Nonomuraea africana: one gene and its partner. The protein of the gene in region 2 interacts with the protein of the main gene of each other region in a pairwise test. Links are inferred from orthologs where the notes say so. Each region holds a gene or a part of one and is shown on either strand. Other genes may lie near its edges.

What was found.
Region 1: the proteins of H4W81_RS31670 (region 2) and panC interact in binary tests that used the Escherichia coli proteins (3 or more experiments, as listed by UniProt). The link is inferred for Nonomuraea africana from one-to-one orthologs.

The regions. Positions count from the first base shown.
Region 1 is NZ_JADBEF010000001.1:7,190,491-7,195,734, forward strand. What follows is about bases 2,277-5,244. They hold panC (pantoate--beta-alanine ligase), read right to left. Parts: upstream 4,188-5,244; coding sequence 3,366-4,187; downstream 2,277-3,365. Other genes in these bases: H4W81_RS34175 (L-aspartate oxidase), read right to left, coding at 2,277-3,292; H4W81_RS34185 (Rossmann-like and DUF2520 domain-containing protein), read right to left, coding at 4,236-5,126. In the rest of the region: H4W81_RS34165 (hypothetical protein), read left to right, coding at 1-19; H4W81_RS34170 (type III pantothenate kinase), read right to left, coding at 60-842; more of H4W81_RS34175, read right to left, coding at 842-2,276. UniProt on the Escherichia coli protein: Catalyzes the condensation of pantoate with beta-alanine in an ATP-dependent reaction via a pantoyl-adenylate intermediate.
Region 2 is NZ_JADBEF010000001.1:6,674,725-6,690,376, reverse strand. What follows is about bases 5,500-8,213. They hold H4W81_RS31670 (NUDIX hydrolase), read left to right. Parts: upstream 5,500-6,371; coding sequence 6,372-7,055; downstream 7,056-8,213. Other genes in these bases: H4W81_RS31665 (ATP-binding protein), read right to left, coding at 7,168-8,213; H4W81_RS31675 (hypothetical protein), read right to left, coding at 5,659-6,162; H4W81_RS31680 (aminoglycoside phosphotransferase family protein), read left to right, coding at 5,500-5,592. Outside these bases: H4W81_RS31705 (selenium-binding protein SBP56-related protein), read right to left, coding at 1-751; H4W81_RS48875 (DoxX family protein), read left to right, coding at 1,527-1,655; H4W81_RS31695 (hypothetical protein), read right to left, coding at 2,061-2,765; H4W81_RS31690 (VUT family protein), read left to right, coding at 2,817-3,269; H4W81_RS47810 (GNAT family N-acetyltransferase), read right to left, coding at 3,764-4,537; more of H4W81_RS31680, read left to right, coding at 4,690-5,499; more of H4W81_RS31665, read right to left, coding at 8,214-9,210; H4W81_RS31660 (TIGR03620 family F420-dependent LLM class oxidoreductase), read left to right, coding at 9,594-10,487; H4W81_RS31655 (hypothetical protein), read left to right, coding at 10,579-10,782; H4W81_RS31650 (hypothetical protein), read left to right, coding at 11,061-11,213; H4W81_RS48870 (hypothetical protein), read left to right, coding at 11,958-12,083; H4W81_RS31645 (hypothetical protein), read left to right, coding at 12,156-12,455; H4W81_RS31640 (nuclear transport factor 2 family protein), read right to left, coding at 12,769-13,191; H4W81_RS31635 (zinc-binding dehydrogenase), read right to left, coding at 13,346-13,480; H4W81_RS31630 (hypothetical protein), read left to right, coding at 13,498-13,728; H4W81_RS31625 (ACP S-malonyltransferase), read left to right, coding at 13,713-14,225; and 2 more genes.

The DNA of each region.
Region 1 (5,244 bases), 510 kb from region 2 along the record:
CGACGCCGAAGAGGTGTGATCGGCCGTAAGGAAGGGCCCCTCGGAAGAGGGGCCCTTTGTCATGTCGTGTTGCGGTGGTAGATGAGCCTGAGCCCGATCAGCGTGAGCCACGGCTCGTGCACGTCGATCGAGCGCGACTCGCTCACCACGAGGGAGGCGTGGCCGCCGGTCGCCACCACGGTGACGTCGTCGGGGTCCTCGGCCAGCTCGGCCGCCATGCGCTCGACGATGCCGTCGACCTGGCCGGCGAAGCCGTAGATGATGCCCGCCTGCAGCGCCTCGACGGTGTTCTTCGCGATGACCGAGCGAGGCCTGATCAGCTCGACCTTGTGCAGCTGGGCGCCCGCCGCGGCCAGCGCGTCGACGGAGATCTCGATGCCGGGGGCCGTGACCGCGCCGACGTACTCACCCTTGGCCGACACGGCGTCGAAGGAGGTCGCCGTGCCGAAGTCGACGATGATGCAGGGCCCGCCGTACTGGTCGATGGCGGCCAGCGAGTTGACGATGCGGTCGCTGCCGACCTCCTTGGGATTGTCCATCCTGACCGGCACACCGGTGCGGATGCCGGGCTCGACGATGACCGCGGTGACGTCGCCGTAGTAGCGGCGGCACATCTCGCGCATCTCGTTGAGCACCGAGGGGACGGTCGAGCAGATCGCGATGCCGCTCACGTCCGCGCCCTTCAGCAGGGGCGACTGGGCCAGCAGCCCCTGCAGGACGACCGCGATCTCGTCGGCGGTACGGCGGGCATCGGTGGCGATCCGCCAGTGCTCGATGACCTCCTCGCCCTCGAAGAGGCCGAGAACCGTGTGCGTGTTGCCGACGTCGATCGCGAGCAGCATCAAATCCCCCGGAGGTCCAATGCGATGTCCAGCGCGGGAGCAGAGTGCGTCAGCGCTCCCACAGCAACGTAGTCCACGCCAGTGTCGGCTACATCACGGGCCGATTCCAAGGTCAATCCTCCGCTGGATTCGAGTCGCGCCCTCCCGCCGACCAGTCGTACGGCCTGCGCCAGCTCCTCGACGGTGAAGTTGTCGAGCAGGATCTCCTCAGCTCCCTCGGCCAGTACGGGCTCGATCTGGTCGATCCTGTCCACCTCGACCTCGATCGGCAGTCCTGGATACATGTCTCTCACCTTACGGAAAGCCTCGGCGACACCTCCAGCGGCGACGACGTGGTTGTCCTTGATGAGCGCGGCGTCCGACAGCGACATGCGGTGGTTGACCCCGCCGCCCGCCCTGACCGCGTACTTCTCCAGCGCCCGTAGTCCGGGCAGCGTCTTCCGGCTGTCGCGCACCTTGGTCCCCGTGCCTTCGACGGCCTCGACCCAGCGGGCGGTCAGCGTCGCGATGCCGGACAGGTGGGTGAGCAGGTTCAGCGCGGTGCGCTCGGCGGTGAGCAGGCTCCTGGCCGACCCGGAGACGGTCATCAGCACGTCGCCGCGCCGCACGCGCTCGCCGTCCTTGGCCCGCGGGTCGATCTCGGTCACGCCGAGCCTGCGGAAGACGGCCTCGGCGGCGGGCAGGCCCGCGACCACGCCGTCGGCCCTGGCGACCACGTCGGCGACCGCCCGCTGCTCCTCGGGGATGGTGGCGCGGGAGGTGACGTCGCCCGCCTCCTGGAGGTCCTCGGCGAGCGCGCGCGTGACGACCTCCTCGATCACCGCGGGGTCGAGTCCCTCGGCCTCCTCGTGCGGCGTGTAGGTCATGTGCAGCCCCTCCCTGGTGAGCGTGATGTCGAGGTGTCCGAGCCAGTTCTCGTCGTCGCGGTCGGGGAAGTCCTCCCGCCAGTGCGACCCTCTGGTCTCCAGCCGCGCGTGGGCGGCGGCGACCAGCACCGTGGCCACGGTGAGGAGGTTCGTGGTCTCCCACGACTCCACGCACGGCTGGACCGCGACGGGGGTCCACCTGGCGTCCCGCAGCGCCGCGGCGGCCTCGGCGACCGACGCCCTGCTGCGGAGCACACCCGCGCCCCTGCTCATGTGGGCCTGGATCCTGCTCCTCGCCCGGGGGTCGATCAGGCCGGGGAGCAGGTCGTCCTCGACGGGCTCGCCCGGCGCGTGCCGTACCTCGTGGAGGTCGGCGGCGATGCGCTCGGCGAAGACCAGCCCTTCGAGCAGCGAGTTGGAGGCCAGCCTGTTCGCGCCGTGGACACCGGTGCAGGCGACCTCGCCGCAGGCGTACAGGCCCTCGATGGAGGTGCGCCCGCGCAGGTCGGTGCGGACCCCGCCGCTGGCGTAGTGGGCGGCGGGCATGACGGGCACCAGGTCGAAGGCCGGGTCGATGCCGTGGTCCTGGCAGATCGCGTAGATGGTCGGGAAGCGCGATTTCCACTTCTCCAGCCCGAAGTGGCGGCCGTCGAGGTAGACCTGGCCGGGCTGACGCATGATCGCCTTGGCGACCACGTCGCGCGGGGCCAGCTCGTCGGTGAACCTGTTGCCCTCGGCGTCGACCAGGTAGGCGCCCTCGCCGCGCACGGCCTCGGAGATCAGCGGCTGCTGGCCCGTCGACTCCTCGCCCAGCCAGAGCACGGTGGGGTGGAACTGGACGAACTCCAGGTCGCGGACCACCGCTCCCGCCCTCAGCGCGAGGGCCACGCCGTCACCCGTGGAGACGACCGGATTGGTGGTGGCGGCGTAGACCTGGCCCATGCCGCCCGTGGCCAGCACCACCGCCCTGGCCCGCACCGCGCCGACGCCGTCGCGCGCGCCCTCGCCCATCACGTGGAGCGTCACCCCTCGCGCCCTGCCCTCGGCGTCCTTGAGCAGGTCGAGCACCAGCGCGTGCTCGACCACCTCGATCCCGCCGTGCGCGATCACGGCCTCGATGAGCGCCCGCTGCACCTCCGCGCCCGTCGCGTCGCCGCCCGCGTGCACGATGCGGTCGCGGTGGTGGCCGCCCTCGCGGGTCAGCTGGAGCTCACCCCGCTCGTCGGTGTCGAACCTGGCGCCCCGGGCGATCAGGTTCCTGAGCGCGCCCGGCCCCTCGGTCACCAGAGTCCGTACGGCCCGCACGTCGCACAGCCCCACCCCCGCGACCAGCGTGTCCTCGAGGTGGTCGGCGGGCGAGTCGGCCGGGTCGAGAACGGCCGCGATCCCGCCCTGCGCCCACCTGGTCGAGCCGGACGACAGCACGTCCTTGGTCACGACCAGCACCTTCGACTCCGGTTCGAGCTCGGCGTAGCGCAGGGCCACGGTCAGGCCCGCGACGCCCGAGCCCACCACGACCACATCGGCCTCGACCGTCCATCCGGGGGCGGGGGTGAGCTTCAGGGGGATCGCCGGTGCACTCATGGGGGCCTCCTCACAGGCTTTCGTCAACATGACGATAACGCCCGCGAACCCGTGCCGTCTTCCCGCCCCCGCCCTAGAACGTGACGAGGACGTTGTCGATCAGCCGGGTGGACCCGACCCTGGCCGCCACCGCGAGCACGGCCTCGCCCCGGTAGGAGTCGGGCACCTCGGCGAACGTGGCGGGATCGACCAGCACGAGGTAGTCGACCTCGAGCGCCGACGAGGCCAGCACGTCGAGGGCGGCGGCCCTGACCGCCGCCGGCGCGGACTCGGCCGCTCCCGCGCGCAGGGCCCGCGACAGGGCGAGCGCGGCGTGGCGGTCGTCGGGCGTCAGGTACCGGTTGCGGCTGGACAGCGCCAGGCCGTCGGACTCGCGCACGGTGGGCGCGCCCACGATCTCGATGGGCAGGTCGAGGTCGACGACCATCCGCCTGATCAGCGCCAGCTGCTGAGCGTCCTTCTGGCCGAACACCGCGACGTCGGGCCGGACCAGGTTGAACAGCTTGAGCACCACGGTCAGCATGCCGTCGAAGTGTCCTGGGCGGACGGCTCCTTCGACGATCGTGCCCATCTCCCCCGCCGAGACGCCCACCTGGCGGTCGGGGCGGTACATGTCGTCGGCCGAGGGGGCGAAGACCACGTCCACCCCCTCGGCCGCGCAGACGTCGAGGTCGGTGGAGAGCGTGCGGGGGTAGCGGGCGTAGTCCTCGCCTGGGCCGAACTGCAGGGGGTTGACGAAGATGCTGACGACGACCTGGTCGCCGAGAGTGCGGGCCAGGCGCATGAGCGAGCGGTGCCCCTCGTGCAGGGCGCCCATGGTCGGGACGAGCGCCACGCTCCCCGAGGAGCGGGCTTTGTCCAGTTCCGCGCGGTCGTGCGCGACGATCGGTTCCATCGGTGACCTCCTAGACTGATCAGGTCCAGGCGGAACGTCCCGGCCCGATCAGGTCCAAATGTTCCCACCGAGCGCGTCGAGCAGTCGCTCGGCCGCCTCGGGTTTGAGCAACCCGGCGGCGAGCGCCCGGTCCGCCGTGAGCCTAGCGAGTGCCACGTATGCGTCGGCCGCCTCGGGCGCGGCCAGGATGAGCGCGTCGACGTGCCTGCGCACGGTGGCCGCGTCGCCGCGGACGACGGGGCCGGTCAGCCCCGAGATGCCCAGCCTGAGCACGTTGTCGAGCGCGGCCCCGAGCAGCGGGCCCAGCATCCGGCCCGGATGCTCGACGCCGATGCGCTCCAGCAGCTCCGAGGACTCGGCGATCAGGGTCACCATGTGGTTGGCCGCACCCGCCAGAGCGGCGTGGTAGAGCGCCCGATCGGCGTCGGCGATCCAGACGGGCTCGCCGCCCATTTCGATGACCAGCGCCTCGGCGATGGGCCGCAGCGGCTCGGGCGAGGTGACGCCGAAGGAGATGCCGGTGATGCGGTTGAGGTCGTCGTCCCTGCCGGTGAACGTCATCACCGGGTGGAGGGCGAGCGGCAGGGCGCCCTTCTCGGCGGCGGGGTCGAGGACGGCCAGGCCGTACGCGCCGCTGGTGTGGACGAGCAGCTTGCCACGGAGGTCGGCGCCCGTGGCGGCGAGCCCGGTGACCAGGCCGGGCAGCGCGTCGTCGGAGACGGTGAGCAGGATCAGCTCGGCCGCGCCGACGACCTCCTCGGGGCTGCGCGTCCGCACGCCGAGGCGCTCCGCGGCCCAGCGCTGCGAGGTGTCGGAGACTCCGCTCGCGGCCACGACCCGGTGGCCCGCCTGGGCGAGCGCGGCGCCGAGCACCGATCCCACCCTGCCTGCGCCGAGCACGCCGACGGCCAGCCGACCCGGGCGATCCCCTGCGTCCATGACGTCCTGCCCCCCTGTCAACGACACTGCTGAACAGGGTAACCGCCGGTGCTTCACGGCTCGGGTCATGGCTCTTTTGCCGCCCATGAAGATGCCACAAGGACGGATAAGGAGAGAT
Region 2 (15,652 bases):
TCATCTGGTACTGGTCGCCCAGATCGACCTCCTGCAGGTGACGGCGCCTGCGCAGGTCCCAGAAGTGCAGCCGGTGACCGTACTTCCTGCTGAGCAGCAGCTCGCCGACGACCCCGTCCTCGAACATCGACGGCGTGCCCCACTCCGAGCTGATGAGCACGTCGTGGTTGATGTGCCACCAGAAGTCGTAGGCGAGGTACTGGGGTCCCCGATCGACTTCCCAGCGGCCGAGCACCTCGAAGGACTGATGGTCCAGGATGGCGATGCCACCAGGCCCGTCCTGGCCGTTGGCCCCGCCAAGGGCGGAAAGGTAGATGCCTTCGGGGCCGCAGTGCACGGTGTGCGGGCGGGAGTACCCGGCCCGCTTGGCCAGCTCGCCGGGCTCGATGATCTTGACGATCTCGGGGCTGACCCTGTCCTTGGTGTCCAGGATGTAGATCCGCGAGGAGCGCAACCCGGGCACGACCAGGTAGCGGCGCTCGACATGGGGATGCGGCGCGTAGGGGCACAGCGCGCTGCTGCACGCGTTCCACCCGAAGTGGTGCAGCTCGTCACCGGTGAACGCCAGCTCCGTCCAGCCGACAACGGTGCCGTAGCGGGCAGAGTCCGGATCGGTGTCCAGTACGGCTATCGCATCCGGTCCGCCGGCAGAGCGGTCCAAGGCCGCGACGTAGGCGAGCAGCTCGGCCGGTGCGTCAGCGGCGTCCCGCGGAGATGGGTAGAAAGTCGGGTCAGGTTTCCAGAGAGTCATGACTCCAGCCTCCCTCCATCCCCAAGCCGCGCGGGTAAATTCCCCGTCTGGACGAAGGGGCTGCGCTGCGGTTCCGAGCAGGTGTGACGAATCTTGAAACACAGCGAGCGCCTGGAACGGCAGCCGAGCCGTACACCGATGGCAGCGCATCCTCGGATACCGGCGTGCGGCTTTTGTGAGATCATCTGTCATGCCGACGGCCGACCGTTTCGCGCAGTTCACCCCCGAGTGGGCAGCCCTCGTGTCCGTTGTCCGCGACGAGTGGGTGAGCATCGCTCTGGCAGCCGGCCCGGCGGACCGCCCCGCAGCCGAGCACGGGTGCGCTTGGCGTACGAGCGTGCCGGGTTGCCGGCTCCATGCACCGTCATCTGGCTGGACTCGCCGTTGCGCGGTGCGTACGCCATCGCGATGATCTGGCTGCTCGGAGGCCACTACCGGGAACCAGATCAGGGGGAGGACACGAGGAAACGGTTCGCCAGACGTACGCGCTCGTCCGTCTCGGTCTGGACGAGGGTGCGCCGCTCGACCGCCTGATCCAGGTTGCCCGATCGTTCGGCTGGTGGTGGTACCCGCTGGAGCACGCGCGTCATCCCTCACCGAACCGCCTACGTCGTCGTCACTCTCCTGGCCGCTGCCATGGCAGGCTTCTCGGCTGGCTCCCTCTTCTTCTCTTCCGCGCCAAGTGGGTCGTGCAGCCCCTGGCGGCCGACTCCGGCATTCCCCGCTCGTGGTGGTCCCTGGCTCGGTACGGCCAAGGCCGCGGGGGGCCGGCCTGTTGGTCGGCCTGTTCGCGCCGGTCATCGGTGTCATGGCCGGAACCGGCCTGACGCTGTACTTCGCCGGGGCCGTCGTCACCGTGGTGCGGGCGCGCTGGTACTCGCACATCCCGTTCCCGCTGCTGTAGGTGGCGCCGGTGATCGGTGCCCTGGTGCTAGGGTTCACCGCCTGAGCACCGTCTTGGCCCGATCCGATACAGCGATGACCTCACCCTTCTGGCCCAGCTGCTTCGGTGGCCGCAGCATCGATCAGTCGGTTACGAGGAGGACGGGGCGGAGTAGGGGGACGGGCAGCGCACACCACGCGCCAGCAGTTCATGGCCGTGCCCGATGGCATGTTGTTGAGTGCTCTCCTTGCCAGATCGTCAAGGCGGGAGCCGGGCATGCGGACTGGGGGCCAGTCCTGGCCGTCGGCGGCTCGCCGAGACCGACCTCAAGCCTGGCCCGACCGAGGACGACCATGTGGAGGGCTGCTCTCCCTGGTCCTGCCGCTCCGGCTCTCCTGTGCCGGAAGGCGGTGAGGATCAGTGAGGCTACAGATTCCACTCCCCGTCCAGGGTCTCGTAGACCTCATCCAGAGCCTCGGGTGTACGTGCCCGGACCATCAGGCAGGCACCTGCGTCCTGGCGCAGCAGCACATCCGGGCCGGCGAACCACACGATGGACGGCTCGTCGGCCGGGTAGGCGGGCATTGCCAGACGCTCGTAGGTCGCCTCAACAAGCGCTATGTCGTCAGGAGTGAGGTCGAGGAAGTTGAACAGTTCCTCCTCTGCGATGAGCGTCTCCGACAACACAATCTCCACGAAGGCCAGCGACAGCCTGTCCAGCCACGGAGCCCACAGCTCAGCACTCTTGTCGGCCATCGAGGCGCGGTAGACCGTCCGGGAGTCTTCCCGCTCCAGGGCGTCAAGCGGGATGCCCCACTCGGCGACGTGCTGGTTCTCCAGCCGGTAGACCAGAACCTGTCCGGTGTCGTCGATGTACAACTCCTCGGGAGTCAGCAGCCGGTCCTGGTTGCCGGTCAGATCTCCACGGCGACCGAGCAGCGCATATGCCTCGCGCAGGACGGTGGGCAACCGAAGACCAAGCCGTTGCTCAGCCGCATCAAGATCTGCGGCGTCGTACCCGTCTCTCTCGCCGAGAGGCGTGGACCAAGCGGCGGCGAAGCGGCGGATGAAGCCCCAGGAACCATCCCGGTTATCGATGGTGCCGGCCAGCTCGGTTCGGAGATCAAACATGAGGGGAAGCATAGAGGCGGACTTCTGTGGAGTCTGCCCCTGTTTGTGGGCATGGTGGCGCTGGCCAACCTGCTCAGCGCCTCCCTGACGGTTCCCGTGGGATTCGGGCTGGTCGCACCCGCCGGGGTCTATCTCGCCGGGTTGCTGTTCGCTCTGCGTGACCTCATCCACGAACAGTCCGGCCCGCTCCCGGTCCTGTACGCGCTGTTCGGCGGCATCATCCTGTCCGGGCTGCTCGGATCGGACCAGATCGCCGCCGCCAGCGCGGCCGCCTTCACGGCCGCGGAGCTGATCGACACCGCCGTCTACGCCTGCACCCGACGCCATGGCCCACTCGTGGCCGTCACTGTCTCCAACCTCGTCGCTCTCGCAGTGGACAGCACGCTCTTCCTGCTCATCGCGTTCGGCTCGCTGGCGATGGCACCTGGGCAGTTCGTCGGCAAGGTCTGGATGACCGTGCTCGCCGTATTCCTCCTCTGGACCTGCCGGAGGTGGACACGATGAAGATCTACCTCGGCACCCACCAGCCCAGCTGGCTCACCCGCATGCCCGGCGTCCCGCTTATGCTCTCCCACCGGCGCCTCGCCTCGATGCGCCGCCTCCCGATCGCCGTCACCCGCTGGGCGCTGGATTCCGGCGGCTTCACCGAACTGTCCCTTCACGGCGGCTGGACTACCGACCCTGTCGTGTACGGCATCGCGGTACGCCGCTATCAGCAGGAGATCGGCAACCTCGACTGGGCCGCACCCCAGGACTGGATGTGCGAACCGCACATGCTCCGCCGTACCGGCCGCACCGTCGGCGAGCACCAGCGCCTCACGGTTCAGAACTACCTGCGGCTCCGCGAGCAGGGCGTGCCGGTCATCCCGGTGCTGCAGGGCTGGCGTTTGGCCGACTACCTTCTCCGGACTAGATGCCCGTTCGCTGATCGACTCGAGCGGTCGACGGGATCGTTCCGCTGGCTGTGGTCGGTCCCGTCGCCCTATCCTGGTCGCCCCTCAGCGCTGGGTGGAGGGCTGGTTCGCGTCACGCCGGTAGGAGTAGTGGATGAGCCCCTTGTGGAACTTGCCCACCTTGTCGTACAGCGCGCGAGCCGGGGCGTCTTCCAACGTGTTCCAGTAGAGGCCTGGGAAGCCGTGCTCCTTGGCGTCCCGCGCCACCCACTCGATCACTGCCGTCGCGATACCCCGCCGCCGGACTTCCGCGTCCACGAACAAGTCCGCCAGATAGCATTTCCCGGCATACCAGACACTGGCGTGGAACAGGTAGTGCGCGATGCCGACCATTTTGCCGTCCAGCCAGGCGGCGATCCCGCGTATCTGCTCGTCGTCGAGCAGGCGTCGCCAGGTCCGTTCGTAGTCGTCGTCGCTGCGTTCGACCTCGAAGTATGTGTCTTTACCACGGGCCAGCACTTCCCAGCAGGCGCGGTCGGATCCGGTCAGGAAGTTGATCTCCATCATGGCGCCCATCCTGCCGTACGGTCGGGTCTGCGTTGGGCGCGTATCAGGAAGCCGGTCAGCGTCGCGTCGAACGTGGCGGCCGGCCCGAGCCGGGGCAGCCGGCGCTGGCGCCGGTGTTGGCAGATCCACGGTTCGGGCTTGCGCGCGGAGCTTCCGCATTTGCTGAAGCTTCTGGCGGGCGCCAGCGAGACTCACCTGGAGCCCTTCGACCTCGCCGAGCCAGCCGCGTTCGGTGGCTTCGCGTATCCGGTCGTGCAGATTCGTGATGATCTCTGCGAGCCGCATCGCTTGTGCTGGATCTGGCTGCAGCATCGGACATCTTCTCTGAACTTTGGGGCCGGTCCGTCCCAAAGCCTCTGATCGGCAGCTCTCTGAAACCGAATCGGTGATGCCAGAGGAATCACAGCGAGATGTTCCGGAGAGCGAGAGCCGATCCGCCTGCCGCCTCAGTACTGTGACTTCGCATGGCCGACACCGAGATCGAGATCACCGCAGACCTGGTCCGCGACCTGCTGCAGGAGCAACATCCAGACCTTGCAGGGCTGGCCATCCGCGAGGTGGCGGGCGGCTGGGGCAACCAAATGTGGCGCCTCGGGGACGAGTTGGCCGTGCGCATGCAGCGCATGGACCCTACCCCGGAGCTCCAGCTCAAGGAGCGGCGGTGGCTACCTGTGCTGGCTCCGCGCCTGCCGCTCCCGGTGCCGACCCCGGTGCGGTTCGGCGAACCGTCCGAGCGCTTCCCCAAGCACTGGACCGTGATGACGTGGGTTCCCGGCGAGCCGCTGGACCACGGCTCAATCAGCCGCGGCGCCCACGCGGCCGACACGCTGGCGGGCTTCCTCAGGGCGCTCCATGTGGAGGCGCCCGCCGAGGTCCCGGCCAGTTCGGACCTCGGCGCTCACCCCAAGAGGTGCACGGGCGGCTTCGAGCAGTTCTTGCAGGCCATTGACCCCGACGCCGTCGGCGATGTCCGCGCCGTCCGGGCCGTCTGGGCCGATGCCGTCGCGGCCCCCGGGTGGGAGGGCCCGCCGATGTGGCTGCACGGTGACCTCCATCCCGCGAATGTCGTCGTCTCGGACGGGACGCTCTCGGGCGTGATCGGTTTCGGTGCCTTGTTCGCCGGCGATCCGGCGTGGGACCTCGGCGCCGCGTGGGTGCTGCTCCCCGCGGGCGCGGCCGCACGGTTCTTCGACGCGTACGCGCACGCGGACGAGGCAACGATCAGGCGCGCCCGCGGGCTGGCCGCTATGAAGAGCCTCTTCCTGATGCTCATGGGGCAGAACGGAGATCGGGGCCTTCCCGGCGGGAAGCCGAACTGGGGACCTGCAGGCCGGGCGGCACTTGATCGTGTTCTGAAGGGCGTTTGATGCACGCTTCTTTGAACTTGTTCTCGATCTTGGTTGAGGGCCATGTGGCAGCCCACCTTCGCGGGTTCATCGATCACCACGCGTGGTGGGGATGCCAAGGTCCACGGCCGTATGCTGCCCGTGGCCTCGATCGAGCTGGATGAGCTTGTCTTGGGCGCCGGCCAGGCTGACGCGGAGCCCTTCTGCCTCGCCGAGCCAGCCTTCGCGGGCTTCGGCGATGCGGGCGATGAGGTTGTCGCGGATCTCCTCCAGCCGGCCGCGTTGTGCCGGGTCCGGCCGGAGGAGCGAATATCTGACACATGCGTGCTCATGAAGACAAGGAGTTGAGAATGCTCGGGCGCAGGTGCCGATGGACACCTTGCGCTTCTCGAAGTGAGCGAGGAAGGCGTCCCATTCTTCCTCGGTGGGGGTCCGGTACTCTTCGCTGGGCCGCGTGGCCCGCCGGCGGGCGATGAACGCTCTGTGTGCCTCGATCGACTCCGCCGGGTAGACAGCCTTGTAGCCCATCGTTGTTTCAATACTCTTATGACCGCAGATCACTTGGGCGATGTGCGGCGGCAGGCCGTTCATGATGGCGTCGGTAACGAAGATCCTCCTTCTGCCCGTACTCGCTGTGTGCGGTTGTGTTCGTGTGGCGATCGAGCAGGTGGCTCTTATCGGGATGTTCGCGCTGGGGGTCGTCGCTCGTGTTGCGTTTCCGGGCAGGTCATGTGACGCAGATCACTAGCTTGGGGTGCTCGTAGAGCAGGTTGTCGGTGGTGCCTGCGATCGTGTCCTGCATGGGCGAGTTGGTCGAGCGAGTGGATGAACTGGACCGCGTGCTGGGAGTCGTGGATCGCGCAGAGGCGGAGCGTCGGCGATGGATGCATCGGATCGCGACGACGATCTGTCGCGATCCGATGCGGCGGATCCTGGTGCTGCGCCGGGCGGAGCAGCTCACTCGCTTTCCCGGCCACTATGACGTGATGGTCGGGGGTGCCGTGGACGTGAGCGAGTCGTATGAGGACGCGGCAGCCCGCGAGCTGTCCGAGGAGCTGGGCGCTGGCGTCCCGGTGCGTTTCATGTTCAAGTTCCTGTGCCGGGATGGGGTCAGCCCTGTCTGGTTCCGGGTGCACGAGGCCGTGATCACTGAGCCATTGGTTCCAGATCCGTCCGAGATCGCTTGGCATGCCTGGCTCACAGAGCTCGAACTGCGGGAGGTCGTTGATCGATGGCCTTTCATTCCCGGTGGGCGAGAGGCGTTGCGCCGATATTTGGTATTCGGGAACGGGGGCCAGCCGTCGGCTGGCTGCCAGCCCGATCACTTCATCCAGGGTGGTGCCGAGCACCGGGTAGTGAGTGTGGCCGTGCGCGGCAATCAGCTCGTCCAGGTCGATGACGGTGGCCGTGCCGTTGATGGCGATGACCTCGACGCGGGGCGCCGACCGAGCCCAGATCGCTCAGCTCGACGTCCGCCGACATGATCGTCTGGGCGGTGTCCTCAGCTCGTGCAGGCGGACACCTGGACGCCTCCGCCTGCGGCCCTTTAGAAGCCTCGCCGCCCTGGCCTGAGCCGCCCGCCCGCGGCTTCTCGGCTCAGCCCTTGGCCGCGCCGTAGATCTCCCGGTGCCACAGGTCCTCGCAGACCCGCTCGATGCCCGAGGCGAGGTGGCGGCGGTAGGTGGTGAAGGGCAGGCCGAGCCGCTCGGCAGCGACCTCCTGCGTCGGGGCGCCGCGCAGGAATGTCATGGCCAGGGCCCGGTGCAGCTTGTCCGCGCGCGGGTCCCGGCGCACGGTGTCGACAGCCTGCTCCAGGATCCGGCGCAGGGCACTGGCGGGGTCGGGCTCGGAGTCGTCGGTGACGATCCGGCAGCGCGTGAGCGGACTGGCGGCCAGCTCGCCGGGCCGGGACAGGTGGCGCAGCGCCTTGCGTACGGCGTCGCCGAACTCGGCCTGGGACAGCACCGCCAGCGCGGGGCCGGGAATGGCCTGGACGTCCTGCGGGTCGCCGAGCAGTAGCCGGTTGAGCCGGTCGAGCCACGCCTGCGCGGGCGCCGCCCGCCAGTCGTGGGCGTACAGGGCGTACTCGGCGTCGCCGAGCCAGGCGTGCTCGCCGACGTCGTGCATGTCGTAGTGTCGCAGGTAGTCCCGCATGGGGTCGTCGCTCCGCATGGCCATGAACGACCAGGCCATACGGTCCGCGCGCAGGCAGTAGCCGATGGACCGCCACTGGACAAGGTCCATGACCGGCGACATGCCGCGATATTCGGGGCGCACCCATGTCCTGCCGACGGCCAGGTGCTCTCCGGGCCGCAACGGGGCGAGCGCGCGGGCATTCGCCCAGGCCGTGGCGACGATCGGGTCGAGCGCTGCCTCCTCCTCGGACGGCTCGTACAGCCGTAGCCAGGAGCAGAGGCCCACCAACTCGCCGGTCTCGGCCCGGCGGTAGAGGCGAAACGCCTCAGGTTGGCGAGCGGTCCAGTAGGCGACGGCAGTTGCCGACGCCTCGTTCTCCACCTCGGCCGCCATCCGCACCAGAGCCTCGGTCTCCCCAGGGCGGAAGGCGTCCTCGTACGCCTCGCCGTCTCCGCGCCAGCTGTTGAACTCCGATGTCGAGCCGACGGCGCGGTGCAGGTAGAACAGCGAGCCGACGGCCCCGAGTACGAAGGCGTCGGGCACGGCGCGCGTCTGGGCGGCGAGATAGTTGCTGATGCGCTCGTGCATCGCGGCGTATCCCTGGGGATCGCGCCAACGCAGGTCGGCCTCGAGCACCTCGCGGACGACGTCGTGCGGGAACAGCCCGCGCGGGCTGGACTCCACGAACGGCAGCCGCCGCAGCCAGGTGAACAGGGACGAGGCGTCCTCCGGCAGGATCTCGCGCAGCAGGTCCTCGGTGGTCATGTAGGCGTGCGCGCAGACCTCCAGCGCGTGCCGGTGCGTGGGGCTGGGCACCTCGCCGACGAGCTGGTAGAGCAGGGTGGCGACGACGTCCTGCGAGGGACTCCAGCGCGCGCTCGCCCGACTGTCCTTGGTCGCCACAGCCGCCCCTAGGGACAGGGCGAGGGGATGGCCACCGGCGAAGGCCAGCAGCGGCCCGCGTAGCTCGTCCGCCACGCCACGCGCCTCCAGCAATGCGGCGGCGTCCGCCGGGGCGAGGTCGCGCAGCGGCAACACCCGCAGCGCCTCGGACCAGCCGGGGTCGGCGGTCCACATCACGTCCGGGGGGACGCGCCCGGCCACCACGACCAGCGCGCCGAGCGGCAGGCCTGGCAGGAACCGCTCGCGCAGCCAGCCCTCCAGACCCTGGACGCGCTCGAAGGTGTCGATGACGAGCACCGCGCGCTCGCCGGCGAGCACCGGCGCCGCCTCGGCCTCGAAGGCCGCCGGGGTCGGGTCCAGCGTGCGCCCGTCCAGCGTCGTCACCTGGCGTCCGAGGGCCGCCGCCTGTTGAGCAAAGCGGCGCAGTAGCGCGGTCTTGCCGACGCCGCCGGGGCCGTGCACGTACAGGACGCTGCGGGAGCCGCGCAGGGCGTCGGTGAAGACTCCGAGTTCTTCCTCCCGGCCCACGAACGACCGCTCCCGCACCGCTTCCAAGCGCTGCTCCAACACCCCGAGCTCCTGCTCACTCCCCGAACGCATGGGAGTAACAGTAGTCACCCGCGTATGAGGGGGCAGGCGCCCTGGAGTGTGTATTTATACGCATTTGGCGCGGCGGAGCCGGCCCTCGGAAGGTCTCATGGGCTGCGCTCCGGCCATCCCGAACGGCGCCCCGCCGCCATTCGGGATGAACGGTTCCGCAGCTCGTGGTCCCCCATAGCACCGCCGCGTGGTGGACGACATGACCATCGCGTGCGGGACTCCGGCGAAGGCGGCCGGTGTGGCGGTTGAGCACCGAATGGGCAGAGAAATGACCTGGGTCCTGGACATTTCGTTGAGGAACCATCTTGGCCTGCGGTTTCGATCTGTGGACCCGAGCCGCATTCCATATGTCAAGTAGATCGACAGGACCGAGGGGATGTTCCATGGGCGGTATCGACGGTATGGATCTGGGCACGTTCGGCATCTACACCTTCGACTTCGAGCATCAGCCGGCCGCGCAGATGCGCGAGTCAATCCAGGAACTGGAGAAACAGGGTTGGCGGGCGTTCTGGATGCCCGAACTCCTCGGACGTGAGGCGCTCACCCACGCCGGCTTTCTGCTCTCCTGCACCGAACGCCTGCACATCGTGAACGCCATCGCGCAGATCTGGTCCCGCGAGGCCAGGTGGACGCACGGCGCCGCCCTCCTGCTGGCCGACGCCTACCCCGACCGGCACGTGCTCGGGCTGGGGTTCGGCGGGCAACGACGGCCGGGGACCAAGCCGCTGGCGGCCATGAGCGCGTACCTGGACGAGATGGACGCCCTCGAGATGCTCAACCCCGCGCCGAAGGCCCCGGTGCGCCGTATCCTGGCCGCGTACGGGCCGAAGATGCTCGAACTGGCCCGCGACCGCACCGCCAGCGCCCACACGTACCACGTCACCGTGGCGCACACCGCGCAGGCGCGGCAGATCCTCGGCCCCGACGCGTTCCTGGCCGTTGAGCACGCGGTGCTGTTCGAGACCGACCCTGCCGCGGCCCGCGCCATCGCCCGCCAGCACCTGGCCCCCTACCTGAACAGCCCGTACAACAGGACGAAGTTCCGCCGCCTGGGCTACGCGCAAGAGGAGATCGACGGGGGTGGCAGCGACCGGCTTATCGACGATGTCGTGTTCTGGGGAGACCTCGACACCATCGCCGGCAGACTCCGCGGCCACGTCACGGCCGGCGCCGACCACGTCGCCGTACAGGTGATCGGGATCGAACCGGGCCAGACGGCGATGCCCTACTGGCGCGAGCTCGCCGACGCGCTCTCCCCAGCGCACGTCAATGCCTGAGGGAGCCGGAGAACCGCCGTTGGCTTGGTGGCGTCCAGCGCATGTGACACAACGCGGCCGCGGGACGGTCGCGCGGCAGGAGCCGGAGGACGTGATCACGTTGTCGCATTCCGCGGACGCCGTCTTCGACGCGATGCTCGAAGGGTGGGCACGGCAACAGCGCGGCACCGGACGTTTCCAGCCGTCCACGATCGACTTTCGTGAGCAGGTCGTGCGCCGGTTCGCCAGGTTCACCGGCGCGTATCCCTTGGGAGTTGGTCACCCATCCACGTCGATCGGTGGATCTCCTATCTGACCGCCGGGGCGCGCCGGGCAGTCGACCGTACGCGGCTATCAGGCCGCGTTGCGGTTGTTCTGCCACTATGTCGCCGCGCCGCACAGCGGGTGGGTGATGGAAGGCGAATCGCGCTTCGGCAGCACCCCGGCGCAGGTCTGCGAGGACTGGACCGCCGGGTGTCCGGGCCGGCCGTCGTCAGCACTCCGGTGATGGGCTCGCCGTACGTGGCCCACTCGCGCAGGTGAGGGAACAGGGCGATGGCCCGGTCCCAGACGTGCTCCTCGTACAGCGACCGCATGGCCCAATCCCTCCGGGAGACCACCAGCGTCAGAGACCACGTCCCGTTGTCGCTGGGCAGCGACAGCGTCGAGACGCTGTCGTGGTGGTCGAGCAGCCAGGCCGGCTGGGCGGGCAGGGTTCCGTCCGAGCTGCGGAAGAACCGCGAGTAGTAGTCGAACCCCGCGTCAGTCCGTACCGCGGGCCGCTTGACCCGGCGCAGGTCGCTCAGCATGACACTCACCGGCGAATCGCCCCCGCCCGCGTCCGCCACGAGCCCGGCCTGCAACGTCTCCCCGGTTTCGGTCACCACCGCGCTTACATGGGGAACACCGGCCGCACGCGCGTGCCCGGGCAGCAGCGCGGAGACGCCTACGCCGTCAGCGCGTCCATGGTCGGCCCGCACAACTGATACGACGAGGGGGAGGTCCAGGAGGACGTCATACGGGCCGAGGACGTCGGCGCCCTCCTGCGGCTGGCGAACGCGGCGGAGGGCGAGACATCTGCGGCCCGCGCCGATTTCTGGTTGAAACGCCGGCCGGAGGCCTTCCGGATATACCGGCGGACTGAGACCGGCGAGCCGGTGGCTTTCTACGCGTGGCTTCGTCCGCAGAAACCCGATGAGGCCGAATGCGCGGTTGATCCCATCGTGGCCGCGGCGTAGGCGCACGCACGCACCACCGCGCCGCTGCGCGCCGGAGAGCATCTGGCCGTTGGCCGGTCGTGGATCCTGCCCGGTTATCGCGGCAATTCGCCGGTCATGGACCTGCTGCAGTGGCGGGTGATCGCCAACTGCCTGCGGTCGGAGCGGATGGCGTGGTCGTATCTCGCGATTCGCCGGCCCAGCCAGGACAGAGTGGAGTGCTTCCGGCAGCACGACATTCCCGAGCTCCGGCGCGGGGGACAAGCCGTACACCTTGTTCGTCCACGACTGGCGGGCGGTGCCCCCGCAGGCCTGGCTGGAGCACCTCAACCGATCGCCGGAACCCGACCCGTTCGGCCCCGCGGCCGCCACGGCGGAGAGGCTGGCGGTGCTGTCGTAGGAGGAGTTCGCCGAGGCGGTCCGCAAGGCGCTGCGCCACCTGTCGCGCCCTGACGCGCCGGCCGGCTCACCCTTGACGCGCAGCAGGCTGGTCGTGGAGCACGCCGAGCGGGATCCCGCCCAGGCGCTGCGCGATCTGCTGGAACAGGCCATCGAGTCGCTGCGCGAGGATGCGCGCTCGGTCAAGTTCCACCGTGCCCTCGCCGCCACCTTCCTGCACGGGGCTCCGACCCAGGAGCTGGCCGCCGAACGCCTCGGCCTGCCCTTCACCACCTACCGGCGCCACCTGGTCCCCGGCATCGAGCGCGTTTGCGCCCACCTGTGGCACCGCGAGCTGTACGGCACCGGGGTGGCGCACTCGCACGCGGGATAGAGGTTCAGCTCACGCCATCGCTGCCTGGTGGTGAGCAGCGGTTGGATCATGCGCTTGTCCTTGCTCGCGTACATGTCGTAGCCGACCGACTCCTTGTAGGTGTTGATGTAGATGGCGTCGGCCTGGCCGCGTGCCTGACTCGATCAGCAGCACCCGGCAGGACGGATCGGCGCTGAGCCCGGTTGGCCAGCACGCATCCGGCCGATCCGGCTCCCACGATCACCTAGTCGTAGGCATCGCTCTGTTGAGCGGGCTCCGCGGACGGAGGGGAAGACACCCTGCGTGTCCTTTCGTTGTCTTGTGCGGACATGGGCTACTGCGTGGCTCGCCAGATGGTGTGGGTGTCGAAGACGGTCTCGAACCGCTGCGCGATCCCGTCCAGGAGGTGCCAGACATGGACGAACCTGGCCGCTCCTTCCTTGCCGGTCGTGCGATTCACGCCGCGGTACTCGCCCTGGGCGAAGAGCTTGTCGCCCACGGGGGTGAGCTCGAACAGGGTGATCGTGAAGTCGGACCAGTCGACGGCGATCGGCGCCATCGCCTTTTCGAGGACCTCCTGGGGGCCGTGGTAGGTGCCGCCGGTCGCGCCGCCGGCCGCCACCGTCCACGTGACGTCCGGCGCCAGGCGCTCCATGAACCCCTGCATGTCGCCCGTGGCCAGCGCCGAGTAGATCTCGGTGACGGTCCGGCGGTTGATCCGCTCGGTCGGGGTGAGGGTCTTCGTCTCGGTTTCCATCGTGTGCAGCTCCTCAGTCGTCTGGTGTGCTGCCGATAGCCGACTACGAAGGACTGCTCATTTCCCAGACCGTCCGGCCGCCGATTTCCGCCCACCCGCGATGCCGGAGCGGCGCGTTCAGCCTTGTCACGTGGCGGCTGTGCTCCAGTCGCGGTCAGGGGATCAGCAAGGTCTTGCCGAGGGTCCGCCGCGCGCCGATCGCGGCATGTGCGTCAGCGGCGCGTTCCAGCGGAAACGTCTGTCCGATGGCCGGTCGCAGACGCCCGGCCGCGCCGTCGGCCAGTGCCATGCACGGACATCTCGTGCATGGCGGCCGGTGAGGGGAAGGCCGCCGCCATCGGCACCAGGCCGACGCCCCGTTCGGCCGCCTCCTCCTCGGGGATCCCGGTCATCGTGCCGCTGCCGGCTATCGTGGGGGCGCGCGGTCATGGGCCCTTGCGGGCGCGTTCGACTGAGTGGGCGCGTACCGGCGGCCCGGTCATGGTCCGCACCGGGCACGGCCCGGAACTGGTCGACGACCCATGGGCGCCCGCATGAGGGTCGCCTTCCTCTACCCCGGCCAGGGTACCCAGCGAGCTGGGATGCTCCATGATCTGCCCGACCACCCGGCCGTCGCCGCGACCCTCGCCGAGGCCGAACGGATCCTGCCCGGCTCGTCCCGGCAGGACGGCGCGCAGGCGCTGACATCGACCGTCACCACGCAGGTCGCACTCTGCATCGCCGGAGTCGCCGCGACCCGCGCCCTCGCCGACGAAGGCGCCGCTCCCGACGCCGTGGCCGGCCACTCCACCGGGGTGTTCGCCGCCGCCGTCGCCGCCGGGGCCCTCACCTTCGCCGAAGCGCTCGTGGCCGTACGCCACCGCGGTGAGCTGATGCGGGACGCCTACCCGTCCGGGTACGGCATGGCCGCCGTCCTCGGGCTTGGCGTGCCCCGGGCCATGACGATCGGTCCAAGACCTTTCCACGCTCCCGGGAGACTTTTTGCGCTCCCGATGGCTCCCGACAGAGGAGTGAGGGTTCCCCCGGACGTTTGACTGTTCCAGCCAAGCCTGATCCTGTCCTTCTCCAGTGGCCGGAAGGTTGCCTCCACAGGCCCGGCGGCGTCCCCTTCGGAGAAGGACATGCCGCCGCAACCGATGCCTCGCGTACGCGGGCGATCGCGAGCCCCGCGTATTGAAGCGACATCGCGGCCGAAGGACGTCAGGATGAAGACTCCTTGGGTTTTGTGAAGGAGTCAGCAGGTGCACAGCTACCGCCGCGATCTCGACATGCTCCGAGATCGGCGCTTCACCCTGCTGCTCGTCGCCCGGACCATCTCGGTGCTGGGCAGCTCGTTAGCACCCGTGGCCCTCGCTTTCGGCGTCCTCGCCCTGCCCGGGGCGACGGCCCCGACGCTGGCGGTGGTCCTCACCGCGGAGGCTCTGCCGATGGTGGCCTTCATCCTTGTGGGCGGGGTGATCGCCGACCGGCTGCCCCGGCACCGGGTGATGATGGCCGGTCCTTCCGGCATGACGTCGACGAAGCTCTGTTCCGGCTCGTCGTCGAAACCTTCGAGGGTACCGAACACGCCGAGCTCTACCCCGGCGGACTTGGCTTCTACGAGCCCTGGGACGGCTCATGCGACACCTGACCACTAATCCGTAGGCAAGGGCAGACACCTCGTCAGCGGCATCTCATCCTGTTCAGGTGGTGGATACAGGTCGGTGGAGTGTGATCGTGTAAGGCAGTGTTGCTGTATCGGCTGCTGTACAGCAACCGCTCACCGGGATGCGGTCTGACCCCAGGGCTCCGGCAAAGTCGGTTGAGCGCCTGTTGATCACGTGAGGCCGAGGATGGCGCGGGTGGCGTCTCGGGAGAGATGGCGTATGGCCTGGGCCAGATTGCCTGTGCCGGTCAGGCGCAGGGCTCCGATGGCGAGGTTGCGCAGGGCGGCCATGTTGCGGGGCGCGTGGCCGGTGCGGGCCTGGGAGTGGTCTTCGCCGTAGGTGACGTCGCGGACCCAGTGGAGTTTGTTCTCGATCGACCAGTGTCCGCGGATCCAGGCTGCCAGGTCGGCGGGACTGGCTTGGAAGGTGGGCAGGCTGGTGATGGCGTAGACGGTCACGGTCCGCCACTTTCCCTGCTTCAGGTCCCTGACCTGGCGTTTGATCTGGATGGCCTGGACCGCGTGGGGGAACAGCAGCCCGACTTGCACGGTGAGGACCTTCAGGGAGCCGGCGCTCCTCGCGGCCGTGTCCGCGGTTGCGTTGCCGATCACCGACCGCGACCTGCTTCCACAACAGTCGCTTGAGTTGGGTGTGCAGGGTGGGCTGATTCTTCTTGACGATCAGCAGGTAGTGGGCGTTCTTCTCGGTCACCAGGAAGGTGGCGTGATCGCGCTGGGTGTGCAGGGCGTCGGCGGTGATGACGCATCCATCCAGGTCAAGGTCTTCCAGCAGGGGCCGGAACCGGGTGATCTCGT